4 regions of the Streptomyces sp. NPDC052101 genome follow, and region 2 is predicted to be linked to each of the others. Evidence: riboswitches for the same ligand, from Rfam matches in the RefSeq annotation. Region 2 holds a riboswitch; each other region holds the start of a gene.

Region 1 (4,809 bases), on a different contig from region 2:
CTCGGCGGGTACGGCGACGACGGCGAGGTCGACGGGGCCCTCGATGTCCCGCACGCATCGGTACGCCGGCACCCCGTCGACCTCCTTGAGGTCCTCGGGGAAGGCCTTGTTCACAGCGTGCAGGCGGCCGCCGTAGCCGGCGTCCCGGATGTTGTCCAGGACGCTGCGGCCGACTCCGCCGGGGGCGCGGCCGACACCGACGACCGCCACGGAGCCGGGCGCGAGCAGCCGGCGTACCGAGCGGGCCTCGGCCCGCTGCTCCCGCGCGCGCTGCACGGCGAGGGAGCGGTCGGTGGGTTCGAGGTCGAACTCCAGGCGGACGACGCCGTCCTCGAAGCTGCGGTTCTGGGTGTACCCGGCGTCCGTGAAGACCTTGATCATCTTGCTGTTGGCGGGCAGCACCTCGGCGGCGAAGCGGCGGATGCCGCGCTCGCGGGCGACGGCCGCGATGTGCTCCAGGAGGGCCGAGGCGACTCCGCGGCCCTGGTGCGCGTCCTGCACGAGGAAGGCGACCTCGGCCTCGTCCGCGGGCGCGGAGGCGGGCATGCCGTCGGCGCCGATGCGGTCATAGCGTACGGTGGCGATGAACTCGCCGCCGATGGTGGCCGCGAGTCCCACCCGGTCCACAAAGTCGTGGTGCGTGAAGCGGTGGACGTCCTTGGCGGAGAGTCGGGGGTACGGCGCGAAGAAGCGGTAGTACTTCGACTCGTCCGAGACCTGCTCGTAGAAGCTGACCAGGCGGTCGGCGTCATCAACGGTGATGGGCCGGATGCGCGCGGTACCCCCGTCGCGCAGCACCACGTCCGCCTCCCAGTGGGCGGGGTACTCGTGCCGGTCCTGCCGGTCCGCCGAGGTCTGCATGGGCCCCAGAGTACGGCTCGCGTACGACAACGGCGCGGGGCAGTCTGTGGAGGACGAAAGTCGGATCGAGGCCGCGGTCCGACGACACGACCGGGACAGGACGAAGGTCCGATCCGGGCATGCTTCACGATATGGGAAACTGGTCTAGACAACCCTGAAGACTGAAGGGCAGCAACACATGGCTGAGCGCCGCGTCAACGTCGGCTGGGCCGAGGGCCTCCACGCCCGCCCCGCTTCCATCTTCGTCCGAGCCGCCACGGCCGCAGGCGTCCCGGTGACGATCGCCAAGGCTGACGGCAACCCCGTCAACGCGGCCTCCATGCTGGCCGTACTGGGCCTGGGTGCCCAGGGTGGCGAGGAGATCGTTCTCGCCTCCGAGGCCGACGGCGCGGACATCGCCCTCGACCGTCTGGCGAGGCTGGTCTCCGAAGGCCTCGAGGAACTGCCCGAGACGGTCTGAGTACCGGCGCAACCAACGCACGGGAGCCGCGTCGTCCTTTTCGGGCGGCGCGGCTCCGCCCTTTCCGGGCCCATTGCACGCACACCGGAATTCGAGCAACGGAAATACACCGCCACCGAATTACTCTTCTTTGTATACGGCGTCCGTGTTAATGCCGGAGGCCCGACATGTTTACGGCGTGTTGCGAAGTCCTCACACGCTCGGCGGCCCCGGGAAAACGCAGCCGGTGCGCGGCCGTCGCGCGTTCGGTGTGCAGCGCCGTGACCGCCCGCGCGCGCTCGCCGTCGCCGCGCGCCACCGCGTCCACGATGGCGCCGTGTTCCACCCAGGCCTCCACCGGGCTCGGCGACGTCTCCACCGTGTACATCCAGGCGATCTTGTGACGCAGCTGGGTGAGCATCGCGGTCAGCGAGGGGCTGCAGGAGGCCTGGGCGAGCGTCTCATGGAACCAGCTGCCCAGTGAGCGCAGATCCTCGCTGTGCCCCCTTCTGGCCCGCTCCTGACCCAGCCTGACCAGGCCGCGCAGCACCTTCAGATGGGCCTCCGTGCGCCGCTGTGCGGCCCGGGCGGCGCCGAGCGGCTCCAGGAGCGTGCGCATCTCCAGCAGGTCGGCGGCCTCCTGCTCGGTCGGCTCGGCCACGCACGCGCCCGCGTGCCGGCGGGTGACCACGAAGCCCTCGGCCTCCAGGGTGCGCAGCGCCTCGCGGACGGGGACGCGCGAGACGCCGTAGCGGCGGGCCAGGACTTCCTCGGTGAGGCGGCCGCCGCGCTCGTGGACACCGGCGACGATGTCGTCCCGGATCGCCGTGCATACCGAGTGCGCCGGAATACGCATGACCGACCTCCGCCTTAATCCCCGTGAAACGTCGACGATGGACGCGTGTTCCGTGACTCTATTCCAATGGGCCGGAATTTCCGACGGCGGGTCGGAATCCATGGATATTTTTTGGTCAGCAAGTCCGGTGTCCACCGCTGTATCCCGCTGTGCACCTCATCCCGCTGCGCACCGCGCAAAACGGCGAAGGCCCCGGCTCGGTGAGCCGGGGCCCCAATACCGCACGGGCGTCGGGTCAGACGTTCACGCCGTGCCCGCGGAGGTAGGCGACGGGGTCGACGTCCGAGCCGTAGTCGGGAGTCGTACGGGCCTCGAAGTGGAGGTGCGGGCCGGTGACGTTGCCGGTCGCGCCGGACAGGCCGATCTGCTGGCCCGGGGTGACCTGCCGGCCGACCGAGACGCCTATGGACGACAGGTGGCCGTACTGGGTGTACATGCCGTCGGCCATGCGGATCACGATCTGGTTGCCGTACGCCCCGCCCCAGCCGGTGGAGACGACGGTGCCGGAGCCGACCGCGTGGACGGTCGTGCCGCTGGCCGCGTGGAAGTCGATTCCGGTGTGCGAGCCGGAGGACCACAGGGAGCTGCTGGCCTTGTAGCCCGTGGAGACATAGGAGTCGGCGATCGGGGCGACGAAGGCGTTCAGGCGCTCGCGCTCGGCCTCGCGGGCGGCGCGGGCCTGGGCCGCGCGCTCCTGCTTGGCCTTCTCCGCCGCCGCCTTGGCCGCGGCCTCCTCGGCCGCCTTCTGCTCGGCGGCCTGCTTCTGGGCGGCGGCCTGGGCGTCGATCTGCTCGGCGATGTCGTCGCCGACACTGATCACCGGGGTGAGACCGGTCTGCTCGGCGGTGTTCTCGGCGGCGAACGCCGGGGCGGTCGCGAGGGTGCCGATGACGCCGGTGGTGGTGAGGGCCGCGATACCGGCCGCCTGAGCGGTGGTGCGCTTGACCCGGCCGGGCTTGCGATGCTTCCCGGTGGCGCACATGAACGCCATGAAGTGGCTGGTCCTTTCCTTCCCTCTCGCCTACCGGGTTAGCTGACGGGTTCGGAGCAGGAAGGTCTCCTACGGGCCCCCTCGCGACACGCGCGGGCGCCCGATTCACCCCAGGGACTGCGATGGGTCCCCGGCTCCCCTGGCTCGCGCCGTACGGGGACTCGGCGATGGCTGTCCGGTGCCGCGGGTGCGGCGCACTGCCTACTGACGAACAGCCCGGACGACGCTACGAAAGCCTGCTTTCCAACCCCAAACGGATCCGGGATTTTGTAGCGCATCCCACAGGGCAGACAGGCAACCTCCGCCGCAAATCGGGCATCTGGGGAAGGGAGTGGAACAGCAGGGGCCCTGACGGCCTGTAGACCGTCAGGGCCCCACGCGCGCGTGCGGCGTCCGCCGCGTACTACTCCGCGGAGACGACCGTGACTTCGCCGATGCCGAGCGCCTCCACCGGCGCCTTGATCGCGGAGGCGTCACCGACGAGGACGGTCACCAGGCGGTCCACCGGGAACGCGTTCACGACGGCCGCCGTGGCCTCCACCGTGCCCGTCGCGGCCAGCTGCTGATACAGCGTCGCCTGGAAGTCGTCGGGCAGATGCTGCTCGACCTGGTCGGCCAGCGTGCTCGCCACGGCCGCCGCGGTCTCGTACTTCAGCGGCGCCACCCCGACGAGGTTCTGCACGGCCACGTCCCGCTCGGGGTCGGTCAGGCCGTCCGCGGCGAGGGTGCGCAGCACCTTCCACAGGTCGTCCAGCGCGGGGCCGGTGTTGGGGGTGTCCACGGAGCCGCTGATGGCGAGCATCGAGACACCGGTGCCGTCCGGGGCGGAGCGCAGGACCTGCCCGAACGCGCGCACACCGTAGGTGTAGCCCTTCTCCTCGCGCAGGACGCGGTCCAGGCGGGAGGTGAGGGTGCCGCCGAGGCAGTAGGTGCCGAGCACCTGGGCGGGCCACACGCGGTCGTGCCGGTCGGAGCCGACGCGGCCGATGAGCAGCTGCGTCTGGACGGCGCCGGGGCGGTCCACGATGACGACCCGCCCGGTGTCGTCGGCGCTCACCGACGGCACGGGCCGCGGCTCACCCGGGGTGCCGGTCCAGGCGCCCAGGGTGTCACCGAGCAGCGCGTCCAGGTCGATGCCGGTGAGGTCGCCGACCACGACCGCGGTGGCCGTGGCGGGACGGACGTACCGGTCGTAGAAGGCGCGTACGGCGGTGGCGTCGATCTTCTCGACCGTGTCCTCGGTGCCCTGGCGCGGGCGGGACATGCGCGAGGTCGCCGGGAACAGCTCCTTGGACAGTTCCTTGGCGGCCCGGCGGGACGGGTTGGCCAGCTCGTGCGGGATCTCGTCCAGGCGGTTGCGGACCAGCCGCTCGACCTCGCTCTCGGCGAACGCGGGCGCGCGCAGGGCGTCGGCGAGCAGGCCGAGGCCCTTGGCCAGGCGGGAGGCCGGGACCTCCAGGCTGAGCCGGACGCCGGGGTGGTCGGCGTGCGAGTCCAGCGTGGCGCCCGCGCGCTCCAGCTCGGCGGCGAACTCCTCGGCGGAGTGCTTGTCGGTGCCCTCGGAGAAGGCCCGCGCCATGATCGTGCCGACGCCGTCCAGGCCGGCCGGCTCGGCGTCCAGGGGCGCGTCCAGCAGCACCTCGACGGCGACGACCTGCTGGC
Region 2 (4,809 bases):
TCGCCTTCGCCTGGGGCGCGTGCGCGGCGGCGCTGATAGCCATCATCGCCAACAGCTTCGCGACCAAGTGGATAGCCACCGCCACCGCCGACCCGGCCGGCGCGAACACCCTCGGCGCCACCGTGATAGCGCCCGTCGTGGAGGAATCCGCCAAGGCCGCCTCCGTCCTGCTCGTCTTTCTCTTCCGCAGGCGTGACTTCACCGGGATCGTGGACGGGGTGGTGATAGCGGGCATCACCGCCACCGGGTTCGCGTTCACCGAGAACATCCTCTATCTGGGTACGGCCTTCGGGACCGACCAGCTCACCGGCGACCGGGGCATCGCCTCCGTCACCGCCGCCACCTTCTTCGTGCGCATCGTGATGTCCCCGTTCGCGCACCCCCTGTTCACCACCCTCACCGGTCTCGGCTTCGGCATCGCCGCGCTCTCCGCCGAGCGGCAGCGCGGCCGGCGGGTGCTGCTGCCGGTCTGCGGCCTGCTGCTCGCGATGAGCATGCACGCCTTCTGGAACGGCTCCTCCACCTTCGGCGAGTTCGGTTTCTTCGCCGTCTACGGCGCCTTCATGGTGCCCGCGTTCGGCCTGCTGACCTGGCTCGCGATCTGGACGCGGCAGCGGGAGCTGCGGACCGTACGGGAGGAACTGCCGGCGTATGTGCTGGCCGGGTGGCTGGGGCCGGCCGAGCCGTTCGCGCTGGCGTCGATGGGGGCGCGGCGGACGGCCCGTGACTACGCCCGGCACCACCATGGCCGGCCGGCGGCGCGGACGGTGGCGCAGTACGAGGCGTACGCCACCTCGCTCGCGTTTCTGCGGCACCGGGGGCGCCAGGGGAAGGCCGGGGCCGACTTCGTCGTACGGGAGCGGGAGCTGCTGGACGAGCTGTGGAAGCGGAGGGAACTGGCTCGGCCGGCCCTGGAGTACGCGGCGCGGGCGGCTGCGCCGGCTTGGCCGGTGTACGCGGCGCCGGCGGCGATGGCATGGCCGGGGTACGGATATCCGGCGGCGCAGATGCCCTCGGCGTCCGGGCCGGCGTACGGGTATCCGACGGCACCGTATTCCGCGTACAACCCGTATCGGTCGTAGACGATCGGCGCCGGCGGTGGATGATCTCGTTCCGCCACCGGCGCCGGGTTCACACGGATGTCACGGTCAGGGGGTGAGGCCCTTGTCCCGCAGCCAAGGCGCCGGGTCGATGGCACTGGCCTGGCCGTTCGGGTGGACCTCCAGGTGGAGGTGCGGGCCGGTGACGTTGCCGGTGGCGCCGATCCGGCCGATGACATCGCCGGTGGAGACCTTCTGGCCGACCGAGACGTTGATCGAGGACTGGTGGCAGAACCACAGCTCGGTGCCGTCGTCCAGGGTCAGGACGGTGCGGTAGCCGTAGGCGCCGGCCCAGCCCGCCTCGGTGACCGTGCCGCTGTGGACGGCCTTGATGAGGGTGCCGGTGGGGGCGGCGAAGTCGAGGCCGGTGTGGTAGCCGGAGGACCACATCGCGCCGGGCTGGCCGAAGGTGCCGGTGATCGTGTACGAGACGACCGGCAGTGTGTACTGCTTGGCCAGCTCGGCCAGTCGCTTGGCCTCGGCCGCCTTCTTGGCGTCGGCCTCCGCCTGCTGTTTGGCGTCGGCGGCCTTGGCGGCGGCGGCCTGCTCCGCCTTGGCGGCCGCGTCGGCGGTCTCCTTCTCGGTGGCGGCGAGCGCGGCGGTGGTGGCCTTGCTCTCGGCCTTGCTCTGCTGCTGCTCGGCCTGGGCCATGATCCGGTTGCGCAGGGCCTCGCCGGCGTTGCCGCTGTCCGCGCTGTCGGAGGCCATGCCGGCCCTGCTGAGCGCGGTGGCGGCCTCCGGCTTGGCGGCGGAGTCTGTACCGAAGAGATGCTCGACCGAGTCTGGCAGGGATATGGAGACCGGCGGCTTGCCGGTGTTGGCGCTGGCCATGCCGCCCGCGCCGACGGCGGCCATCACACCGACGCCGAGGACGGTGGAGCTGCGCGCGAATCCGCCGCGCTGCTTGGCGACGCGGTGCCGGCCACGGACCGGGGCGAGGGAGTCCTCGGTGGGGTTCCACTCCTCCCAGGGGCCCTCCTCGGCGCGGTAGCCGCCGTAGCCGAAGGTGTCGGGCTCCGCCTCCGCGGGCATGAACGGGGCTTCTGGGGCAGGATGGTTGGACGCCACTCGGGCGCACTCCTTTCCTTCCTCCGCCTACCGGGTTAGCTGACGGGTTCGGAGCAGGAAGGTCTCCTACGCGCGTATACCGGGCGTGGACTCTGCGAGTTCACACCGGCATTCGCGTGATTCACCCCAAGGTGGTGGTTCCCCGGTTCCCTCGCGGGATTCGGCGCGTGCGCACGGAGCCGCCTCTTGTGACGGCTGGGACGACCGCGCTGCGTTATCGAACGTTAATAGACCTCAGAGTCACTTTCCAAGCCGTTCGTCTTGATCATTAACGTTTTCCGCCGCGGACTTACCGGCCAGGAGTGGCGCAAACCGGGCGAGTTGACTGCCACTAAGGAGCGTCGACGCTTTTGATGGTGACTCGATGTCATGCGGAGGGCGCTCGTCCGGTCACGGCCGGTAACGATGATCTTGATACTCCCGCCCACTCTGAACCGATGTGCATCGCACCCCACGGATGACGTACACTGGTGACACAACGACGCGGGGTGGAGCAGCTCGGTAGCTCGCTGGGCTCATAACCCAGAGGTCGCAGGTTCAAATCCTGTCCCCGCTACTGAAGACTCAGGGCCCGGAAACCAATGGTTTCCGGGCCCTGAGTGTTTGACCTGAGCGTGTTCCGGGTGGACTCAACCCACCAGGTGCCGGTTCGGCGCCTTGGCCTGCTCCTCGTACTCCGGCAGTACGACCACCTCGACACCGCCCTTCGCCAGCACCCCGGTCCCGTCGGCCGCGTCCACGAACGTGTCCGGCTCCCGCCACGCCGTGACCACGCGCCGCACCCCCGCCCCAAGGATCAGCTCGGAGCACGGCGCCGGCCGGGAGGCCCGCCGGGCGCACGGCTCCAGGCTGCTGTACACGGTGGCGGCGGCCAGCCGCGGATCCGCCGGGTCGATCTTCGCGAGCGCCGCCTCCTCCGCGTGGACCACGGGGTCCTCGCCCTCCCGGGAGTGGCCGCGCGCCAGCTCGCTGCCGTCCGCGGCGACCACGACCGCGCCGACGCTGAACGCCGTCCGCGAGGGCGGGCACAGCGCGGCGAGTTCGCAGGCGGTGCGCAGCCAGTGCCGGTCGGCGGCGGTGGGGAGCGGGCCGGTGCCGGGGGCCGTGGGCTCGTAGCGCATGAGGACCACGTCCTCGATACGGCGGGTCTCGGTCAGCCGCAGCCGGCCGGCCTGGTAGGTGCCCGGGCCGAACAGGCGGGGCGCGGCCGGGTCGCCGACGAACAGCGGGGCAAGGACCAGCTGCAGCTCGTCGGCGAGGCCCTGCTGCAGCAGCTGGGTGTGGACCGTGCCGCCGCCCTCGACCATCAGCCGCCGTACGCCGCGCACGTCGTGCAGGTGGGACAGCAGGGCCCGCCAGTCGAGGCCGGGGCCGAGCGGGACGATGTCGGCGGCGCCGCCGAGGCGGCGGGCGGCCAGCTCGGCGCCCCGGTCGGTCGTGTAGACGAGCTTGGCGCCGCCGGTGTGCCAGAAGCGGGCGCCGGGGTCGAGGTCGCCGGTGGCGGTGACGGTCACCTTCAGCGGGTACTCCGGCCGGCCCTCCCGCACCCGGGCCGCGCGGCGCTCGGCGGAGTTGACCAGCAGCCGCGGGTTGTCGGCGCGGATCGTGCCGGCGCCGATCAGGATGGCGTCGACGGAGGCCCGTACCGCGTCGACCCGGTCGAAGTCGGCCGGGCTGGACAGCAGCAGCCGGTCGGGGCCGGTGTCGTCCAGGTGGCCGTCGAGGGAGACGGCGGCGGACAGCAGCACGTACGGATACGACATGGGCGCGCTCTCCCTGCGAGTTTCAGAAGTCACTCTTGGTTCAAGTTTTAAACAAACCTACACTGGCAGCATGACGACCCGCTGGCTCACCCCCGAGGAGCAGCGCGCCTGGCGCGCGTACCTCGCCGCGACGCACCTCCTGGAGGACGCGATCGACCGACAGCTCCAGCAGGACGCCGGCATGCCGCACCTGTTCTACTCCGTGCTGGCCAACCTCTCCGACGCGCCCGACCGACGGCTGCGCATGACCGATCTCGCCGAGACGCTGAAGATCACGCGCAGTCGGCTGACCTATGCGGTGACCCGCCTGGAGCGCGACGGGCTGGTGCGCCGGGAGGACTGCCGCTGGGACAAGCGCAGCAGTATCGCCGTACTGACGGACGAGGGGATGGCCGTACTGGAGCGTACGGCGCCCGGGCATGTCGAGACCGTGCGCGCCACGTTGTTCGACCGGCTCACCCCGGAGCAGGTGCGGCAGCTGGAGGAGATCTTCACGGGGGTCGCGCGCGGGCTGCAGGGCGATGACGCCGAGGCCGGGGCGGCGGACGACGTGCCCTGGCGGCGCCGGTCGTCCTGCTCCTGAGCCACGCTCTCCGCTCCTGGGTCACATCCCGCACCCGGAAAACAATTGCTTTAAGTTTGAAGCATGGGGTAGGGTCCCCTTCGAACCGCTGATTCAAATCTGAAACAGCTGCCCGCTCCCGGAGGGATCCGCATGCCCGACACCCCCGCCGCCACGCCGCGTGCCCGCGTCCGGGTACCGCTGCGCTTCCACGACGGCTACAGCGTCGACGCCGACCTCGTCACCTTCCACGGTCTGACCGACGGCCAGGAGCACATCGCCGTCGTCCTCGGCGACCCCGGCCCGGTCCCCCTGG
Region 3 (4,809 bases), on a different contig from region 2:
CAGCCGCCTGCGCTCCGTCAGTGCAGTGCAAGCGATCGACGCACATCACTGACACCCAGGAGACAGCATCATGCAGGCACGGATGACCAACGCGGCCTACCTTCTCCCGACCGCCCTGAAGGGCATCGGAACGCTTCTGCAGGGGATCGGGGAAGGCGGGCTGCCGCCGGAGCTGGGGGAGATCGTCGGACTGCGGGCCAGCCAGATCAACGGTTGCAGCGCGTGCGCGCACGCCCATGCGGCGAACCTGCGCAAGGCCGGCGCGAGCGAGGAGCGGATCGCCGCCGTCGCCGCCTGGCGCGAGGCGCCGTTCTTCACCGACGCCGAGCGCGCCGCGCTGCAGCTGGCCGAGCGGATGACCCGGCTCGCCGACCGCTCCGAGGAGCCGGTTCCGGACACACTGTGGGACGAAGTGGCCGACCACTACGAAGAGAAGCAGCTGTCCGCGCTGATCCTCACCATCTCGCTCACCAACATGTTCAACCGCATCAACACCACCATCAAGGAGCCTGCGGGCACCACTTGGGGCTGACCAGTACGTAAGTACGCAGGACGACAAGATGAGTCGGCGGGGCGAGGTATCCGTATTCTCTGATCATGGCAGCCTCCCCCGCGTATGCACTGATCGCCACCGACCTCGACGGAACGCTGCTGCGCGGCGACGACAGCGTCTCCGACCGGTCGCTCGCCGCGCTCGCGCGGGTGGTCCGGGCCGGCGCCCGCCACCTGGTGGTGACGGGCCGCCCGGCCCCGCGGGTACGGCCCCTCCTCGCGCGCCTCGGCTGCACGGGGCTCGCGGTGTGCGGGCAGGGCGCACAGGTCTACGACGCCGGATCCGGCCGCCTGTTGTGGTCGGTCCGGTTGGACCGGGAGCTGGCCGAGACCGCGCTCGGCAAGATCGAGGCGGAGGTGGGGCAGGTGTACGCGGCCGTCGACCAGGACGGCGTCGACGGGCTCACGCTCATCGAGCCCGGCTATCGGATGCCGCACCCGACCCTGCCCGCGGTGCGGGTCGGCCGGCGCGACGACCTGTGGTGCGCGCCCATCAGCAAGGTGCTGCTGCGCCATGCGGCCCTGTCCGACGACGAGTTGGCGGCCATCGCGCGCGCGGTGGTGGGCTCGTTGGCGACCGTCACCATGTCGGGGCCGGGGACCGTGGAGCTGCAGCCGTCCGGGGTGACCAAGGCGACCGGTCTCGCGCTGGCCGCCGAGCGGCTCGGCATCGCCGCGCGGCAGGCCGTGGCGTTCGGTGACATGCCCAACGACATCCCGATGCTCGACTGGGCCGGACACGGGGTCGCGATGGCCAACGCGCATCCCGAACTCAAGGCGGTGGCCGATGAGATCACCCTGTCGAACGAGGACGACGGCATCGCCGCCGTCCTCGAAAGACTGTTTCCGACCGACTGACCGGCACATCAGTACGCGGCCGTCCGTGGCGGGCCCGGTGGACGCACGGCGGCCGCCCGGCACGCCCCCGTCCGTCAGGTGCGGGTACGTGCCGGGCGGCCGATGTCGTGCCGGTTCACCGACGTGCGTCGGTCTGTCGGCCGGTGTTCTGCCTCGCGGCCGGGGACCGTCAGTACGCGCTGTAGACGTTGTCGATCGAGCCGTAGCGCGCGGCGGCGTAGTTGCAGGCCGCGGTGATGTTGGCGACCGGGTCGTAGGGGGAGAACGCCGTGCCGGCCACGTGGTAGGCGTTGAAGGTCGGGTCGATCACCTGCAGCAGACCCTTGGAGGGGGTGCCCGCGGCGGCGTTGGAGTCCCAGAGGTTGATGGCCAGCGGGTTGCCGGAGGACTCCCGGATGACGTTGCGGTAAATGCCGTTGTAGCTGCCCGGGATGCCCTTCTGAGCCATGATCGCGAGCGACTCGCGGATCCAGCCGTCGAGGTTGTTCGGGTACCCGGAGACCGTGGTGGCGGTGGTGGAGGCCGTCGTGCCGGTGGCCGCGGAGGCGCCGGTGGCGCCGAAGAGCGGCAGGGCGAGGACGGCGGCACCGGTGCCGGCGACGGCGAGGGCGCGGAAGAGGCGGTTGGTGCGGGTACGGCGGGGCTGAGCGGAAGCACGCATGGGGAAGTCCTCTCCGACGCCTGCGAGGTGAGCTGTCGGGTTCGGGCGGGGAGGTGCCCGGCCGTGCCTCGGGAAAGGCACGGCTTCACCCCTAGCCGTTCCGGTGCGACGTGTGCCGTCCGGTCCGGCGACTTACCTGGGTCCCCCGCTCCTGCCGTACGAATGAGTTCGTCGATGGGTTACGCGGGCGGCGGCAGGATTCGGCGTCCGCCCGACGGCCCGGAACGTATGCGAGAGCACATGTCGGGAACAAGTACTGGATTCACACAAAGCACTATTTGACCTTGATCTGTGCCCTATGGGGTACTTGATCCTTTGCGGTTGCCAACCCTCAACTCGCCGACGGGGCAAGGAGGGAAGGGGTGGTCGGGTGGTGGGGGCGCCGATGGCCGCCCGTGACCCAACTCACGAAGTAGCAAATTAAAGCAAATCGGACATGAGGGATTCGGGTGATCGCGCAGGCGGGGAGTGGAGGGGTGCGCGGGCGGAGGTGTACTTGTTACTCCGCTCGCCTCTTGGTTCGCGACAAACCGTGCGAAGTCCTGTTAAGTCGATAAATGTCCGTTCTTACCACTTGATCAAAACCATACCGGTCATGATCCGGTACCGCCCGGGCTGGACCGGTGGGCGCTATCGGTGATCGAAAGAGGACCGGATACGCTGACTTGAGTGATGGCAGCGACCTATCGACAAACCGTGTAATCGCCAGCAGACACCTGCAGACAGGAGACCCCTCGTGACCGTCGTCGGGCCGTTCGGGCTGAGCGTGCGGGACCAGGCTCTGGAAGCCGATGTCCAGGTCGGATTGGCGGCTGTCGAGGAAGGCTTGCTCGAGGCCACCAAGAGCGAGGTCCCGTTCATCACGGAGGCCGCGCAGCACCTCGTGCGAGCCGGCGGGAAGCGGTTCCGGCCGCTGCTCGTGATGCTCGCGGCCCAGTTCGGCGACCCCTACGCACCGGGCATCGTGCCCTCGGCCGTGGTCGTGGAGCTGACCCACCTGGCCACGCTGTACCACGACGACGTCATGGACGAGGCGGCCGTGCGGCGCGGCGTGGACAGCGCCAACACCCGCTGGGGCAATTCCGTCGCGGTCCTCACCGGCGACTTCCTCTTCGCGCGTGCCTCCCAGATCCTCGCCGACCTCGGCCCCGAGGCGGTCCGGGTGCAGGCCCTCGCGTTCGAGCGGCTGGTCACGGGCCAGATCCTGGAGACCGCCGGCCCCTCGGACGGCCGTGACCCGGTCGAGCACTACCTGGACGTGCTCGGCGGCAAGACGGGCTCGCTGGTGGCGGTCTCGTGCCGGTTCGGCGCGATGATGTCGGGCGCCGACGAGACGGTCGTCGACGTGCTCACCCAGTACGGCGAGCGGCTCGGCGTCGCCTTCCAGCTCGCCGACGACGTCCTGGACATCGCCTCCGACTCGCACGAGTCCGGCAAGACCCCCGGCACCGACCTGCGCGAGGGCATCCCGACGCTGCCCGTGCTCCGGCTGCGCGAGCGGGCCGCCCGCCTCGGCCTGCCCGAGGACCTCGCGCTGTGCGAGCTGCTCGACTCCGACCTCACCGACGACGCCCGGCACGCCGAGGCGCTGGCCGCGCTGCGCGCGCACCCCGCGCTGGAGCAGGCCCGCCGGGACACCGTCCGGTACGCGGAGGAGGCCCGCGCCGCGCTGGCGCCGCTCAGGGAGTGCGACGCCAAGGCGGCCCTGCTGGAGCTGTGCGACGCGGTGGTCCACCGCGCGGGCTGAGGCCTGGCTGATCGCGCGGGCTGCCCTCCGGCTGACCGCGCGCCGACCGACGCCCGGCCGATCGCACCGGCGGCGGGTGCGGGCCGAGGGCGTGGGATGACGCCCGGCCGACGCACCGGCTGACGCCCGGCCGAGCGTGTCGATCCGTGCCCGGTCGACCGGAGGCCGCATGACACTCCGGTCGGTCGGCTTCCGCGGGACGCGGTTTCCCGGCAGCACCAGCCTTACGGTCCAGTCCTGTGCGCCCCCTTACGGCTCACTCCGCTCCGGTGAGACCCTTACGGGTCGGGGGAGTCGCTGCCCCTACGTGTCATACCGCAGGCGTACACGGAGTTGGCTCCGAGGTCTGACGCTTCCTCAAGGCCGATTTGGTGAGATGGAAACCACGGACATCACCACTCCTCACCGATTCGGGTGAGAATGGCGGCTCAGGTGCACCAGCGTGAGGACAGCCGCCGCCGACGACGGAGGTAAGGCACACATGGCACCGTACGAATCCGACGACGCAGTGGACGCGCGAGGGGACGCCGCGCGGGACGAAGCCCCGCACGCCGGGCGCCGCAAGGCCGCGCGCTACGCGGTCCCGGTCGCGGTGGTGGGGGTGGCGGCGGCCACGATCGGGCTGGTCCCGGCGCTCGCCGCCTCCGGCGACCCCGACCTGCCCAAGATCACCGCACAGCAGCTCATCGAGAAGATCGCCAAGTCGGACGTGCAGCAGCTGTCCGGCACCATGCGGATCAGCACCGACCTCGGCCTGCCCAACCTCGGCGGCCTGGAGAACAGCCTGGCCTCCGGCGCCGCCAAGGGCTCCGGCAAGGGCTCCTCCGCGGACCCGCAGTCCCAGCTCACCTCGTTGGTCTCCGGCACGCACACGCTGCGCGTCGCATCCGACGGCCCCCAGAAGCAGAAGCTGTCCTTGCTGGAGAGCGGCTCCGAGTACAGCCTCATCCACAACGGCAAGGACGTGTGGGGCTACGACAGCAAGACCAAC
Region 4 (4,809 bases), on a different contig from region 2:
GTCCAGGGTCTCGGTCAGCGAGCCGATCTGGTTGACCTTCACGAGCAGGGCGTTGGCGGTGCCCTCCTCGATGCCGCGGGCCAGGCGCTCGGGGTTGGTGACGAACAGGTCGTCGCCGACCAGCTGGACCTTGTCGCCGAGCTTGTCGGTGATGACCTTCCAGCCGGCCCAGTCGTCCTCGAACAGCGGGTCCTCGATGGAGACGAGCGGGTAGGCCGCGACCAGCTCCTCGTAGTACTCCGTCATCTCGGCGGCGGAGCGCTCCTTGCCCTCGAAGAGGTACTTGCCGTCCTTGTAGAACTCGGAGGCGGCCACGTCGAGCGCGAGGGCGATCTGCTGGCCGGGGGCGTAGCCGGCCTCCTTGATGGCCTCGATGATCAGGTCGAGGGCCTCGCGGTTGGAGCCGAGGTTCGGGGCGAAGCCGCCCTCGTCGCCGAGGCCGGTGGACAGGCCCTTGCTCTTCAGGACCTTCTTCAGCGTGTGGTAGACCTCGGTGCCCCAGCGCAGGGCCTCGGAGAAGGACTCCGCGCCGATCGGGGCGATCATGAACTCCTGGATGTCCACGTTGGAGTCCGCGTGCGAGCCGCCGTTCAGGATGTTCATCATCGGCACCGGCAGCAGGTGCGCGTTGGGACCGCCCAGGTAGCGGAAGAGGGGGAGGTCCGACGCCTCGGAGGCGGCGTGGGCGACGGCGAGGGAGACGCCGAGGATGGCGTTGGCGCCGAGGGAGCCCTTGTTGTCGGTGGCGTCCAGGTCGAACATCGCCTGGTCGATCAGGCGCTGCTCGGTGGCGTCGTAGCCGACCAGCTCGGGGCCGATCTGCTCGATGACGGCGAGGACGGCCTTCTCGACACCCTTGCCCTGGTAGCGGTTGGGGTCACCGTCGCGCAGCTCGATGGCCTCGAAGGCACCGGTGGAGGCGCCGGACGGGACGGCGGCACGACCCGTGCTGCCATCGTCGAGGCCGACCTCGACCTCGACCGTGGGGTTGCCTCGGGAGTCCAGGATTTCCCGGGCTACGACGACGTCGATGGACGGCACGAGCATCTCCTTCTTGGATGTGACGCTGGAAGTGCGGGGCGCGTGTGCCTTACGGCTGTGCCTTGCGACTAGAGCCTAACCGTCTCCGGGGGATCGGCCACTGACCGACCTTCCCGTGGGCGGGGAGGACACGCAGACGGTACCCATTGTTCATCGACGGAACAAAGGGGGTTCCGGGTGAGGCCGAGATGAAGAGTGGGAAAGCCGAGGTGAAGAGGGGGGAAAGCGGCACATAAAAACCCCGCCCCGGCGCGTACGGGGGAACACGCGCCGGGACGGGGAGCCCGTGGGGACGGGGGTGGCCCTCACAAGGCCTTCAGTGTGCGGGCCGGGGATGTGAGGGCACTGTGGGTCCGTTGGGAGCCAGGTGTCACTTCAGGTGCAGCTGCTGGCCCGGGTAGATGAGGTTGGCGTCCTCGACGATGTCCTTGTTCAGCTCGAAGAGCTTCTGCCAGCCGCCCTGGACGTGGTGCTTGACGGCGATGGAGCTGAGGGTGTCGCCCGTGACGACCTTGTACTCGCCGTCGCCCTTCTTGACCGTCTTGCCGGTCGGGGTGGTGACGGTCTTGCTCTTCGCCGGGGCCGTGCGCTCGGCGGAGCGGGAGGCGGCCTGCTGGTCGGTGGAGCGGGTGGTGGCGGTGCTGCCGCTCTTGCTCGACGAGCCGGACGAGCTGTTCGAGGAGCTGGTGCTCGGGGCGGAGCCGTTGTAGGCGGCGGAGGACAGGCCCGTGCCGCAGACCGGCCAGGCGCCCTTGCCCTGAGCGGCGAGGACCTTCTCGGCGACGGATATCTGCTGCGCCTTGGTGGCCTGGTTGGCCGTCGAGGCGTAGGCGGTGCCGCCGTACGCGGCCCAGGTGGAGGCGGAGAACTGCAGACCGCCGTAGAAGCCGTTGCCGGTGTTGATGGACCAATTGCCGCCCGACTCGCACTGGGCGACCGCGTCCCACTCGGAGGCGGTGGCGGCGGAGGCGTTGCCGGCCGCCATCAGCGGGGCGGCCACGGCGGCACCGGTGACACCGGCGAGCGCGACGACACGAACGGCCTTGGACGGGCGACGGTGCTTGCCCTTACCGGAAAACAGCATGGAAGGATCCCCTCACCGACGCCTGCGAGGTGAGCTGTCGGGTTCGGGCCGGTTGAGTTGCCCGGCCGCACGCCCGCTGTCGCGGGCCTGCGGCTTCACCCCAAGCCGGTTCCGGCGTCAACCGCCGGTTCCAGCACCTACCTTGGGTCCCCCGCTCCTGCCTACGGCGCTTGACGCGACGACTGTTCCCGGGCGACCGCTGGCAGGATTCGGCGTTGCGGATGCCGGGGCTCGTGGTGACGAGCGATCCTGACCGTAGCCACGTGATCGAGGGAATTTCAAAGACGATCAGGGCTTCTGAGACTCATCCCACACTTTCGCCAAACCGGACATTAGGCATGAAGTGGGGCGCCAACTCTCCCTGTCAATCGCCCTTTTCGCCCTCGACTTTCAGGGTCTGACCGGCAGTGATGTGGTTCGGGTCGGCGCCGATGACCTTCTTGTTGCCGTCGTAGAGCGCATGCCATCCGCCGTCGACACCAAGGGAGTCGGCGATGGAGACGAGGGTGTCGCCCTCGCGGACGATGTACGCGCCCGGCTCGCGGGTCGCGTGACGGCCAGAAGATGTACCGTTCTGACCGTTTGCCGCGCTTTCGTCCGCACTACCGCCACGGTGACGCCCGCCACTGCTGAGCGCGCCGGTGTCGACCAGGCTCCAAGAACCGGCGGACTGCTGGGACTTGTCCGAGTCGTCGGTACCGGGGGTCACGGAGGGAGAGCTGTCGCTCCCCTGCTGATCCCCATCTCCGCCCGAACCGGACTTGTCGCCCTTGTCGGACTTGGGCGTGCTGGTGCCCGTGGGGTCGCCGGTCGCCTCCGGAGTCTTGGTGGCCCCTTCGCCCTGCCCCTGACCCTGGCCTTGCCCCTGACCCTGGTCCTGTCCCTTGCCTGCGCCCGTGCCTGTGCTCGGCGTGGCGGGCGAGTGGGACGAGGGAGAGCCCGAGGAATCGGAGCCGGAAGCGGAGTTGGACGCGGAGCCCGCGTCGGAACCGGAGCCGGAGCTGGTACCGGAGTCGGAACCGGAGCCCGGCGAGGATGAATCCGACAGACCGGACGAGTCGGAGGTATCGGCGGAGCCGGACCCGTCACTCGCCCCGCCGGAGCCGCCGGAGCCACCGACACCGGTGTCCACGTCGACCGAACCGGAGTTGGAGGTCAGCCCGGCGGTCAGCGCGCACATGGTCCACGGCTTGGTGCCCTGGTCGGCCAGGATCTTCTCGGCGACGGCGATCTGCTGGGAGCGGCTGGCCTGGTCGGCGCTGTCGGCGTACTGCGTGCCGCCGTACTTGTCCCAGTCGCCCTGCGATATCTGCAGGCCGCCGTAGTACCCGTTGCCGCTGTTCGCGCTCCAGGAACCGCCGCTCTCGCACTCGGCGACCTTGTCCCAGGTGGTGCCGTCGGCCGCGTGGGCGCTCGCGGCGCCGAGCAGTGGGAGGGCGATGGCGGAGCCGGTCACTCCGGCCGCGACGAGGAGGGCCGGAGCCTGACGGGGGCGACGGTGACGACCGTTCCCGGAGAGCATGCGGAAGCCTTTCGTGCGACAGCAGAACCGGCGTGGCGAACTGGTACCCCTCGCCACACTGATGGGTGAACGTATCGGCAGACGATCACTTGTCACAAGTTCATGCCGCGCAGATCACGTGAAGATCACGGAATTGAACGTCCCTGATGTTCACCGTTCTACGGCTCTACGGCTCTACGGCTCTACGGCTCTACGGCTCTACGGCTTTGTCGGCCACCGGGGTGAACTCCACCGGCAGGGTGCGCAGCCCCCGCATGATGAGCCCGCCACGCCAGCGCAACTCGGCCGGGTCGACGGCGAGCCGCAGATCGGGCAGGCGGGTGAGCAGGGTGGCGAGCGCGGTCTGGCCCTCCAGCCGGGCGAGCGGCGCGCCGAGGCAGTAGTGGATGCCGTGGCCGTAGCCGAGGTGCTGGTTGTCGCGCCGGGCGAGGTCCAGCACGTCCGGGTCGGCGAACCGCTCCGGGTCCCGGTCCGCCGCCGCGAGCACCACCAGCACCGGGTCCCCCGGCGCGATGTCCTGCCCGCCGATGGCGAGCGGCTCGGTGGCGAACCGCCAGGTGGCCAGCTCCACCGGGCCGTCGTAGCGCAGGAGTTCCTCCACGCCGGTCTCCAGCAGATCCTCTTCCCCTCCGGCCAGGGACCGCTGGAGCCGCTCGCGCTGCTCGGGGTGGCTGAGCAGGGCGTAGGTGCCGTTGCCGATGAGGTTGACGGTCGTCTCGAATCCGGCGAACAGCAGGATGAACGCCATCGCCGCGGCCTCGTTCTCGGTGAGGTGCTCACCGTGGTCGGAGGCGCGGATGAGGCCGGAGATCAGGTCCTCGCCGGGCGCGGGCTCGGCGGGCAGCGCCTCGCGCTTCTTGTGGATCAGCTCGGCGAGGTAGCCGCGCATCTTCTTGACGGACCGTGCGACTCCGCCCCGCGGCCCTCCGCCGTGCCGGATCATCATGCCCGCCCAGTCCCGGAAGTCGTCCTGATCCTCACGCGGGACGCCGAGCAGGTCGCAGATGGCGTAGATGGGCAGCGGGAAGGCGAACTCATGGATGAGGTCGGCCGAGCCCCGCGCGGCGAACTGATCGATGAGGTGGTCGGTCAGCTCCTGCACGCGCGGCGCGAACTCGGCGACCCGGCGCGGGGTGAACGCCTTGCTGACCAGCCGGCGCAG

What was found. A riboswitch is a leader RNA that binds a small molecule or an ion and turns the genes downstream of it on or off. The one in region 2 is predicted to bind cyclic di-AMP.
Positions count from the first base shown of each region.
Region 1: another riboswitch for cyclic di-AMP. It lies ahead of AB0L75_RS32550 (M23 family metallopeptidase); the one in region 2 lies ahead of AB0L75_RS32175 (M23 family metallopeptidase).
Region 3: another riboswitch for cyclic di-AMP. It lies ahead of AB0L75_RS22150 (transglycosylase SLT domain-containing protein); the one in region 2 lies ahead of AB0L75_RS32175 (M23 family metallopeptidase).
Region 4: another riboswitch for cyclic di-AMP. It lies ahead of AB0L75_RS09700 (transglycosylase family protein); the one in region 2 lies ahead of AB0L75_RS32175 (M23 family metallopeptidase).

Region 1 is NZ_JBFAWH010000024.1:77,876-82,684, reverse strand. Features, by position in the region: gene AB0L75_RS32565 (GNAT family N-acetyltransferase) at 1-861, opposite strand, end outside; gene AB0L75_RS32560 (HPr family phosphocarrier protein) at 1,040-1,321, shown strand; gene AB0L75_RS32555 (GntR family transcriptional regulator) at 1,470-2,156, opposite strand; gene AB0L75_RS32550 (M23 family metallopeptidase) at 2,392-3,147, opposite strand; cyclic di-AMP (ydaO/yuaA leader) riboswitch at 3,160-3,324, opposite strand; gene AB0L75_RS32545 (pitrilysin family protein) at 3,551-4,809, opposite strand, start outside.
Region 2 is NZ_JBFAWH010000023.1:94,663-99,471, reverse strand. Features, by position in the region: gene AB0L75_RS32180 (PrsW family intramembrane metalloprotease) at 1-1,082, shown strand, start outside; gene AB0L75_RS32175 (M23 family metallopeptidase) at 1,149-2,168, opposite strand; cyclic di-AMP (ydaO/yuaA leader) riboswitch at 2,176-2,344, opposite strand; tRNA gene AB0L75_RS32170 (tRNA-Met) at 2,651-2,724, shown strand; gene AB0L75_RS32165 (dihydrofolate reductase family protein) at 2,798-3,931, opposite strand; gene AB0L75_RS32160 (MarR family transcriptional regulator) at 4,002-4,514, shown strand; gene ribA (GTP cyclohydrolase II) at 4,647-4,809, shown strand, end outside.
Region 3 is NZ_JBFAWH010000012.1:92,240-97,048, reverse strand. Features, by position in the region: gene AB0L75_RS22160 (carboxymuconolactone decarboxylase family protein) at 71-532, shown strand; gene AB0L75_RS22155 (HAD family hydrolase) at 598-1,410, shown strand; gene AB0L75_RS22150 (transglycosylase SLT domain-containing protein) at 1,580-2,071, opposite strand; cyclic di-AMP (ydaO/yuaA leader) riboswitch at 2,076-2,255, opposite strand; gene AB0L75_RS22145 (polyprenyl synthetase family protein) at 2,808-3,818, shown strand; gene AB0L75_RS22140 (DUF2092 domain-containing protein) at 4,300-4,809, shown strand, end outside.
Region 4 is NZ_JBFAWH010000003.1:520,599-525,407, reverse strand. Features, by position in the region: gene eno (phosphopyruvate hydratase) at 1-1,047, opposite strand, end outside; gene AB0L75_RS09700 (transglycosylase family protein) at 1,412-2,125, opposite strand; cyclic di-AMP (ydaO/yuaA leader) riboswitch at 2,130-2,304, opposite strand; gene AB0L75_RS09695 (transglycosylase family protein) at 2,490-3,647, opposite strand; gene AB0L75_RS09690 (cytochrome P450) at 3,838-4,809, opposite strand, start outside.